Regions from separate parts of the Bradyrhizobium sp. WSM1253 genome, predicted to be linked through region 2. Evidence: predicted binding sites of a transcription regulator. Region 2 holds the regulator's gene; each other region holds the start of a gene.
The links. Region 2 encodes PhoB, which activates phosphate uptake and scavenging genes when phosphate is short. Its sites were predicted from a motif close to TGTCATNNANCTGTCAT; they were not measured.
Positions count from the first base shown of each region.

Region 1 (3,267 bases), 990 kb from region 2:
CCGCAATCGGAAGCGCGCTGCCCGCGTGCCAGTTCTTCTCAGCCATCAGCCACCCGCGATTTCAACGTCGGATTGTCTGGCCTCGCGGGTTTGGATCGGGTAAACGCCTGTACGCGCAACGAAAAAATGTGGCATCAAATACGGCAATTGCCCTGACATGATAAATGCTTCGTTAACGGAAAACGCCCCCGCGCCGCCGGTCCCAGGCGTGAGGCCATCGTCGCTTCGAGCGGACGTCCTGCACTACCATGGATAGGGTCGACTGCGTCGTCGTCGGAGCCGGCGTGATCGGGCTCGCGGTGGCTCGCAAGCTGGCGCAAGCCGGGCGCGAGGTGATCGTGCTCGAGGAAGCCGAGGCCATCGGCACCATCACCTCCTCGCGCAACAGCGAGGTGATCCATGCCGGCATCTACTATCGCGCCGGAAGCTGGATGGCGCGCATGTGCGTCGACGGCAAGCACGCGCTTTACCGTTACTGTTCCGAGCGCGGCATCCCGCACAGGAATAGCGGCAAGCTGATCGTCGCGACCAATCCGAAAGAGACCGAGAAGCTGCAATCGATCAAGGCGCATGCCGAGGCCAACGGCGTGCTCGACATGCAGTTGCTCACGGGCGATGCGGCATGTGCGCTTGAGCCGGCGCTCGCCTGCGACGCCGCGCTGCTGTCGCCGTCGACTGGCATCATAGACAGCCACGCCTACATGCTCTCGCTGCGCGGCGAAGCCGAGGACGCGGGCGCGGCCTTCGCGTTTCACACCCCGCTGATCCGTGCCAAGGCCACCGCCGGCGTCATTGAAATCGAGGCGGGCGGCGAAGCGCCGATGACGCTGCAATGCAGCCTCCTCGTCAACGCCGCCGGGCTCTCGGCGACCACGGTGGCGCGCAACATCGAGGGCATGCCGCTGGAACGGATCCCGACGGCCTACCTCGCCAAGGGAAACTACTTCAGCTGCAATGCCAGGGCGCCGTTCTCGCGCCTGATCTATCCGGTGCCCGAGCCCGGCGGGCTAGGGGTGCATCTGACGCTGGACATGGCCGGGCAGGCACGTTTCGGCCCCGACGTCGAATGGATCGAGACGATCAATTATGAGGTCGACCCATCACGCGCCGAGCGCTTCTATCCGGCGATCCGCAAATACTGGCCGACGCTGCCTGACGGCGCGCTAATGCCGAGCTATTCGGGCATCCGCCCGAAGATCGTGCCGCCGGCGGTGGCCACGCAGGATTTCTTGATGCAGGGCCCGCGCGATCACGGCGTCGAAGGCCTGATCAACCTGTTCGGCATCGAGTCGCCCGGGTTGACGTCATCGCTTGCGATCGCGGATCACGTCGCCGAGCTCGCAAATGTCTAGCGGTTTAAAGCGAAGTGGATTCCAGTTGCGCGTAAAGAACCGCGTCCAGACAAGAAGCTAGAGCCGCACAAATCCTTGCACGGTGCGCGCCTTGCAGCAGGGATGAGCGCAAAGACTCCCATCCCTGCCTGAAAGGGTGCGATCAACTCTACGCTGTTACGGGGGTTGCTAGTGGAGCGTGTCGCCGTGCCTGAGACGCTCGATCTGGTCCTTGACCATCAACTTCCGGCGCTTCAACTCAACAATTTGCAGGTCGTCTGTTGAAAGGTGCACGAGAGCTTCGTGCAATTCGTTTTCGAGAGTTTTATGCTTCCGCTCCAATTCAACCAGATGTGCCTGAATTGTCATTCGAAACCTCCTCGGTAGGGGTGAACCTTGGATTCGACCGGACGAGGAAGTGTACATCACCGATTCGTTCTGTCGATGGATATCAGTCGTCGCAGTGTCATTTTTAAAAATTCATATGTAACGAAGCGTGAGTAAGGGAACCACGCGGGAAAAATCCGTGATATCAATGCGCTTGCGCAACGCCGCAGCGACCGGCAGAAATATCTCGCGGGAGATCGGCGCAGGACAGCCCGAGATCGCTTGCGATCACGGCGCGCAAGGACGATAGTTTCCACAGGGCATCCACAGCCTTAATCTCACGCCTATCGGTTTTTCGGCCACCGCAGACATGACCAATGAAGATGCGCGCGAACTCGAATCCGAGCTCGCCCGGTTGCACCAGGAACACCGAGATCTCGATGTGGCGATCGATGCACTGCATCAATCGCCCGCGCCCGACCTGTTGCGGTTACAGCGGTTGAAGAAACGCAAGCTGTTGTTGCGTGACCGTATCGCGTTCATCGAAGACCAGATCACGCCCGACATCATCGCCTGATCCACAGGAGGAGAGCTTTACGGCAGCTCGCCGCACGCGAATCCGCTTGACTCGAAAGGAACAAAATAAGAACATTTGCGCACCAACGCCCCCAGGAAAACCGTCCAAGGAAAACGCAGATGTCGGCAACCGCCCTTCTCGACAACAGCCATTATGAACAAGCCTGCGATCAGGCGATCGCGATGTGCGACGGCAATCTGCGCAGCACCATCAAGGCGCTGATCATGGCCAATGAATATCTGGAGGCCGAGCTGGAGGAATTGCAGGCGGCCATTTCCGCCGGCTGCATTCCGGAGACCTCACGCAGCAAGATGCGGAGCAAGAGCAGCGCAGCCTGAGCTGTCAGCTATCGGAGCCGACCATGTCCGATGTCACCTATTACGTTGCATTACCTTTCCTGACCGACGAGGACGGATCGCCGGTCGCAGGTGCGGCCGAGGAATGCCAGACCGCGGCGGCCGCGTTACGGCGCGCCGAGGTTATGTCGCACGGCGCCGGCCACACCGGCGCCGTCGCGTTCAGCCGCAGCGGCGATCCCATGACCGGCGAATTCGGCGACGCCAAACTGCTTCGCAGCTTTGGCAACGTACCGAAGGACCTCGGCACGCTTTAACTAGCTGCTGACGAGCCTGATGCGCGGCTCGTGCCGCCGGTGCGCCTTGCGCACATACATCGCGGCATCGGCCTCTTCCAGGGCGCGCGCGGCGTCGGACTGTACCCCGAGCAGGGCCACGCCGGCGGAAGCGCCCGCGCTCACGTGCTGGCCGCGAAAGACAAAGGACAATTCGTCGACAGCCTGCTCGAAGGCCGCGGCCTTCGCCTTGGCGTCGGTCTCGCTGAGATTCCAGAGCAGCAGCGCGAACTCGTCGCCGCCGAGCCGGCCGACCACGTCGGAGGCGCGGATCTGCCGCGTCAGCGTGGTGGCAATCGCCTTCAGCACCTCGTCGCCGGCCGCATGGCCGAAGGAATCGTTGATCGGCTTCAGCCGATCGACGTCGAGCACGATCAGCGCGCCGCTGGCGCGGTAGCGCT
Region 1 is NZ_JH600073.1:3,270,590-3,273,856, forward strand. Features, by position in the region: gene BRA1253DRAFT_RS16900 (EAL domain-containing protein) at 1-46, opposite strand, end outside; gene BRA1253DRAFT_RS16905 (NAD(P)/FAD-dependent oxidoreductase) at 249-1,352, shown strand; gene BRA1253DRAFT_RS16910 (YdcH family protein) at 1,521-1,700, opposite strand; gene BRA1253DRAFT_RS16915 (YdcH family protein) at 2,029-2,235, shown strand; gene BRA1253DRAFT_RS16920 (hypothetical protein) at 2,355-2,573, shown strand; gene BRA1253DRAFT_RS16925 (hypothetical protein) at 2,597-2,848, shown strand; gene BRA1253DRAFT_RS16930 (GGDEF domain-containing protein) at 2,849-3,267, opposite strand, start outside.
Region 1: BRA1253DRAFT_RS16910 (YdcH family protein) is a predicted target of PhoB. The motif match lies at 1,785-1,801, and genes of this name have one in related genera.

Region 2 (3,267 bases):
ATGCCGGCGGTCTGCGGACCGATCGCCTTTTTCACTGCCTCGAGATCGCCATGCGCAACCTGGTCGAAGCCCTCCATGGGTGGGCCGAAACCTTCGAGATATTTTGCCGAACCCGTCGCGGCCAGCGTCGCCAGCGTGCGGCCATGGAAGGCGCCTTCGAAGGTGATCATGCGATAGCGGTCTGGATGGCCCTTCGCGGCGTGATAGCGGCGCACGACCTTGATCACGCATTCCAGCGCTTCGGCGCCGGAATTGCAGAAGAACACGAAGTCCGCGAAACTTTCATTGCACAGGCGCGCGGCAAGCTTTTCGCCGTCCGGGCTCTGGAACAGGTTCGACATGTGCCAGAGCTTCGTGGCCTGTTCCTGCAACGCCGCGACCAGCGCCGGATGGGCATGGCCGAGCGCATTCACCGCCACCCCGGAGGTGAAATCGAGATAGCGCTCGCCATTGGTCGCGATCAGCCAGCAGCCTTCGCCACGCTCGAAACCGAGGTCGGACCTGGCGAAAACGGGGAGCAAATGCGGCGCTGCGCTGTTAGTCATGACGGTCACTTGAATGTTGCGGACGGTGTAAGCGTGCATTACGCAACGCACCATCGACCGGCCCGGAAAACGAAACGTGCCGCCTCTTGAGGGCGGCACGTGCGACTATCTTAGGCCTGGTGAAACGGGTGTCAATGCCGCCCGGAAAGCCTCGCGAAACGCTGAATCCGTAGTCTTGCGGTGCCGATTTTGCGGGATTTAGCCACGGAACATGTGGAAGCGAGTCGGCGGACTCTTGCGCGGGAGTCACGCCATATTGTAGCGTTTGGATTGTCAGATACGACATCTCGTGCAGTGGTTCTGATCTTTAAGTCCTTATGTACCGGCGTAAACGTTCGGGCGTTCAAGACGCGCCCGGCGAGCCTTAAGGGATTCTGGCGGCACGGGTTTTTGAAGGCTTAGGCATTCGCTGCGAGGCCCCAGGATGGCTGGCGCGCAGCGAGGGAAAGGGTGCAATGACGGTTTTGACCTGGTCCGATGATCGCGTCGAGCAGCTGAAAAAGCTCTGGGAGGCCGGACTTTCGGCCAGCCAGATCGCGGCGGAGCTCGGCAATGTGACCCGCAATGCCGTGATCGGCAAAGTGCACAGGCTCGGTCTTTCGGGCCGCGCCAAGAGCCCATCATCGGCAGCGCCCCGGCCGCGCAAGGCGCGCCCCGCGCAGCACATGATGCGGGTGAGCCGCCCGATCTCGCGCGGCAACACCGCGCTGGCGCAGGCCTTCGAGGTCGAGGCTGAGCCGGATCCGGTCACCTACGACAACGTGGTGCCGATGAGCCAGCGGCTGTCGCTGCTCGAATTGAACGAGGCGACCTGCCACTGGCCGGTCGGCGATCCCTCGAGCCCGGACTTCTTCTTCTGCGGTGGACGGGCGCTGTCCGGCCTGCCCTATTGCGCCCAGCACTCGCGTGTTGCGTACCAGCCGGCGTCGGATCGGCGCCGCGCACCGGTGAAGCCGGGTCCGCGGTAATCACGGCAAGTCGTCGCGCAAAGACAGTTCAATAATTTCAGTGTCGTCCTGGCGAAAGCCAGGACCCATACTCCGAGCACGCAGTAGTCGTGCGAAAGGGGTAACTCGGAGTCTTCGCCAAACCACTCCCTGTGGTTATGGGTCCCGGATCAGCGCTCGCTTGTCCGGGACGACATCGGAGAATGCAGGGACAGCTCGCCAACAAACAAGCCTGCAACCCTACACCTGCTCCGCCTTCGCAAACCGATCATCCAGCGCGTAGCCGGCGCCGCGGACGGTGCGGATCGGGTCTTGCTCGCGGCCGAGATTGAGCAGCTTGCGCAGGCGGCCGATATGCACGTCGACGGTACGCTCGTCGATATAGATGTCGCGGCCCCAGACGCTGTCGAGCAGTTGCTCGCGCGAGAACACCCGGCCCGGGTGCTCCAGGAAGAACTCCAGCAGGCGATATTCGGTCGGACCGAGATCGATCGGCCGGCCTGAGCGCGCCACGCGGCGCTTGTCGCGGTCGAGCTCGATGTCGCCAAAAGCAAGCACGGTGGCGAGCCGCTCGGGGCTCGCGCGCCGCAGCAGGCCCTTCACGCGCGCCAGCAGCTCCGGCACCGAGAACGGCTTGACGATGTAATCGTCGGCGCCGGTCGCAAGACCCCGCACCCGCTCGCTCTCCTCGCCGCGCGCGGTGAGCATGATGATCGGGAGCTGCTTGGTCTCGGGACGGGTGCGAAGCCGGCGGCACAGTTCGATGCCTGACAGGCCCGGCAGCATCCAGTCGAGCACGATCAGATCGGGGATGTGCTCCTTGAGGCGGGTGTCGGCGTCGTCGCCGCGCATCACCGTCTCGACGTCATAGCCGTCGCCTTCGAGGTTGTAGCGGAGAAGCTCGGTCAGGGCTTCCTCGTCCTCAACCACCATAATGCGTGCGCCCATCGGGTCGTCGCTCCCTTAAGTCTTCAGGTGTTCGGTACCGTGTTGGCGAAGGTCGTCATGTCGCCCTTCGGCCGCTTGTCGGTGATCGCCTGGCCCTCGATCATGTAGAACACGGTCTCGGCGATGTTGGTGGCGTGGTCGCCGATCCGCTCAATGTTCTTGGCGCAGAACATCAGGTGAATACAGAACGAGATGTTGCGCGGATCCTCCATCATGTAGGTGAGGAGCTCGCGGAACAGCGAGGTGCAGATGGCGTCGACTTCCTCGTCGCCCTTCCACACCGCCATCGCCGCCGGCAAATCATGCGCGGCATAGGCGTCCAGCACCGACTTGACCTGCTGCTGCACGAGGTCGGTCATGTGCTCGAGGCCGCGGAACAGCTTGAGCGGATGGAAGTCCGTCTCCAGCGCCGCGACGCGCTTGCCCATGTTCTTGGCGAGGTCGCCGATGCGCTCGAGATCGGTCGCGACGCGCATGGCGCCGACGATCTCGCGCAGATCGACCGCCATCGGCTGGCGGCGGGCGATGGTGAGCACCGCACGCTCCTCGATGCGCTTCTGCAGCGCGTCGAGCTCGGTGTCGATGGCGACGACGCGCTGGCCGAGCGGGACGTCGCGGCGGATCAGCGCGTCGACGGACTCGACGATCATGCGCTCGGCGATGCCGCCCATCTCGGCGACCAGGCGGGTGAGTTCCTGGAGGTCGGTGTCGAAAGCCTTTGCGGTATGTTCGGAAGCCATGTCGCGTCTCCTCAGCCGAACCGGCCGGTGATGTAATCCTGCGTGCGCCGGTCGGTCGGCGACGTGAAGATCTTGCTGGTGTCGTCG
Region 2 is NZ_JH600073.1:4,265,122-4,268,388, forward strand. Features, by position in the region: gene BRA1253DRAFT_RS21730 (aspartate aminotransferase family protein) at 1-545, opposite strand, end outside; gene BRA1253DRAFT_RS21735 (GcrA family cell cycle regulator) at 1,001-1,513, shown strand; gene phoB (phosphate regulon transcriptional regulator PhoB) at 1,733-2,440, opposite strand; gene phoU (phosphate signaling complex protein PhoU) at 2,464-3,180, opposite strand; gene pstB (phosphate ABC transporter ATP-binding protein PstB) at 3,192-3,267, opposite strand, start outside.

Region 3 (3,267 bases), 180 kb from region 2:
GATCTGGGCGCTGGTGTGGATCAACGTGGTCGGGCTCGGCCCGTTTGCCGGCGTGCTCGCCATTGCCGTGTCCGATTTCGGCGCGTTTGGAAAACTGTTCTCGGAAGCGATCGAGGGCGCCGACCAGAAGCAGGTCGAGGGCATCCGCGCCTCCGGCGGCAGCGCGCTGCACGAGATCCGCTTCGGTCTGCTGCCGCAGGTTTTGCCCGTGATCGCCGGGCAGGTGCTCTATTTCATCGAGTCGAATACGCGCTCGGCCACCATCATCGGCATCGTCGGCGCCGGCGGCATCGGCCTCCAGCTCGCCGAGCAGATCCGCGTACTGGAATGGCAGAAGGTGTCGTTCCTGATCCTGATGATCCTGGTCGCCGTCGCCGCGATCGATTTCGTCTCGGGAAAATTGCGGTTTGCGATTATTGGGCGAAGGGCGGTGGCCTGATCACCGATTTCGTAGGGTGGGCAAAGCGAAGCGTGCCCACCACTTCAATCGCGACGTTGGATAGATGGTGGGCAGGGCGCAAGCGCGCCTTTGCCCACCCTACGATTCTTCACCCGTTCTCCACCAGAAATTCCACCCGCTCCGCGGCAAAGCGCGAATGCTTGGTCACCAGCGGCTTGCCGTCGAGATCGTGGTCGGTGGCATCGACCACCAGGATCGGTCGTCCCAGCGCCAGATCGAGCCGCGCGGCGTCGGTGGCGTCGACAATGCCGGCGGTGATCCGGGTCGCGCCGCGGCGATAGTCGCGGACGCCGTAATGTTCGAGCAATTTCGTCATCGAGCGGGTGGCAGCAAAGACGTCGCCCGCACCCGGGAACAGCTGCGCCGACAGCCACGTCGTGGAGACGCAGATCGGCGTGCGGTCGGCGAGGCGCATCGCCTCGATCCGCACCAATGGTGCGCCGGCCTTTAATCCAAGTTCCCGCGCGAGTTCGCGGGTCGCGACATCATCGGACGCCTCGATCAGCCGGCCATGCGGTTCGCGGCCGTCGGCGCCGACGATCTCGGAGAAGCGGGTCCGCGAGCGCAGTGGATAAGCGAGCTTCTGCGCCTCGACATAGGTTCCGCTGCCGCGTTCGGCCCGCACGATGCCGCGCTCGGCAAGCGCGGCCAGCGCGCGTCGCACGGTGTGGCGGTTCACGCGATAGGTTTCGGCGATCTCCACCTCGCCCGGCAGCTTGTCGCCGGCCGCAAAGCGGCCGTCGGCGATGCCGCGCTCGATGCCGTCGGCAACGAGGCGCCACAACGCCACGCCGGAGGAGGCTGTGTCCTGCATGCTCATGTGGCTCGGAAGCTACTCCAGAAATCACGCCTTTGTCACGAAACAGTCATGGCGCTCCCGTATGAAGTTGTCTAGTATCATAGACAACTTGGATTCGGCAAGTTCTGCAGAAAGTTTCGGTAGATCTGGTGACCCAGCACAACAATCAGCAAGCCCAGCGCAAGGCCGCAATGGCCGTGCTGGCGCACGCGGAGGCGGGCGAGATCGCCGCTCGCCTCCGCGCTCTCGCTTTGCCGGCGCATCAGGATCTGCGCGCGCCGGAAAACGGCCTCGTCATGCTGCGCGGCCGGGTCGGCGGCGACGGTGCGCCATTCAATCTCGGCGAAGCGACGGTGTCGCGGGCTGCGGTGCGGCTTGCGAGCGGCGAGGTCGGTTTCGGTTACACGCTCGGTCGCGACGGTGAGAAGGCGCGGCTGATTGCGCTGTGCGATGCGCTGGTGCAGTCCAGCGATTTCAGTGGCGCGGTGGAGCGGGACATCATCGCGCCGTTGCGTGAGCAGCTTATGGTCAGGCGCAAGCAAGCGGCGGCCGAGACCGCTGCGACGAAGGTTGATTTCTACACCATGGTGCGCGGTGAGGGGTGAGATCATGACCACGATTGCGGAACTGCCGCCGGGGTTCGCCGATAAGGTGCTGTCGGCGCAATCGACCTTTCGCTCGGTCATGGACGCGATGGCGCGGCCGGGGTCGGTCCAGCGCATCGTGCCGACATCAGGCGCGCCTCATGTGATGATGCGCGGCACGGCCGCGATCGCGCTGACGCTGTTCGATCACGACACGCCGCTCTGGCTCGATGCGCGCATGTCGGAAAGCACCGACGTGACAAAATGGCTGAAGTTCCACACGGGCGCGCCGGTGGTGCAGGATTCCTCGATCGTCAGCTTCGCGCTGATCAGCGAAGGCGGGGCGCTGCCTTCGCTCGAGCGCTTCGCGCTCGGCACCAGCGAATATCCGGACCGGTCGACCACGCTGATCCTTCAGGTCGAGAGCCTGCATTCGGGGCGCAGCTTCGAGCTGCGCGGTCCCGGCATCGACGGCGTCGCGACGCTCAAGGCCTCGATCAAGCCGTTCGACCTGTTCGAGCGACTTCGTATTAACGAAGCGCTGTTTCCGCGCGGCATCGATGTGGTCCTGGTCGCGGATGATGCCGTGGTTGCGGTCCCGCGCACCACGCGCGTCGTGAGCAAGGGAAGCTAAGCATGTATGTCGCAGTCAAAGGCGGCGAACGCGCCATCGAGAACGCCCATCGCCTGCTCGCCAGTGCGCGGCGCGGCGATCAAAGCGTGCCGGAAATTTCCCTCGACCAGATTTCGGAGCAGCTTGGCCTCGCCGTGGACCGCGTCATGAGCGAAGGCTCGCTCTATGACCGCGAGCTCGCGGCGCTCGCGATCAAGCAGGCGCGCGGCGATTTGATCGAGGCGATCTTCCTGATCCGCGCCTTCCGCGCCACGCTGCCGCGCTTCGGCGCGAGCGAGCCGGTCGAGACCGGCGCGATGCGGGTGCAGCGGCGGGTGTCCTCGACCTTCAAGGACATTCCCGGCGGCCAGATCCTTGGCCCCACCTTCGATTATACCCACCGCCTGCTCGATCCCTCGCTCGCCGAAGGCTTCGTACCGGAAGCGCCGGCGACGGCCGAAGCATCGACAGTGCCCACGCCGCGGGTGACGGATATTCTCGGCCGCGACGGCCTGATCGAGCCCTCCCCGCAGGCCGAAGAGGGCGCCAGCGTCGGCGATCTCACCCGCGAGCCGCTGAATTTTCCTGCCGATCGTGACCTGCGCCTGCAAAACCTTGCGCGTGGCGACGAAGGGTTTCTGCTGGCGATGGGCTATTCCACCCAGCGCGGCTACGGCCGCAACCATCCCTTCGCCGGCGAAATCCGCTTCGGCGAGGTCGATGTCGAATTTTCGGCGGAAGACGTCGGCTTCGCCGTGCCGCTCGGTTCGATCGAACTCACCGAGTGCCAGATGGTCAATCAATTCAAGGG
Region 3 is NZ_JH600073.1:4,086,925-4,090,191, reverse strand. Features, by position in the region: gene phnE (phosphonate ABC transporter, permease protein PhnE) at 1-439, shown strand, start outside; gene phnF (phosphonate metabolism transcriptional regulator PhnF) at 549-1,280, opposite strand; gene phnG (phosphonate C-P lyase system protein PhnG) at 1,451-1,864, shown strand; gene phnH (phosphonate C-P lyase system protein PhnH) at 1,869-2,477, shown strand; gene BRA1253DRAFT_RS20890 (carbon-phosphorus lyase complex subunit PhnI) at 2,480-3,267, shown strand, end outside.
Region 3: phnF (phosphonate metabolism transcriptional regulator PhnF) is a predicted target of PhoB. The motif match lies at 1,314-1,330, and genes of this name have one in related genera.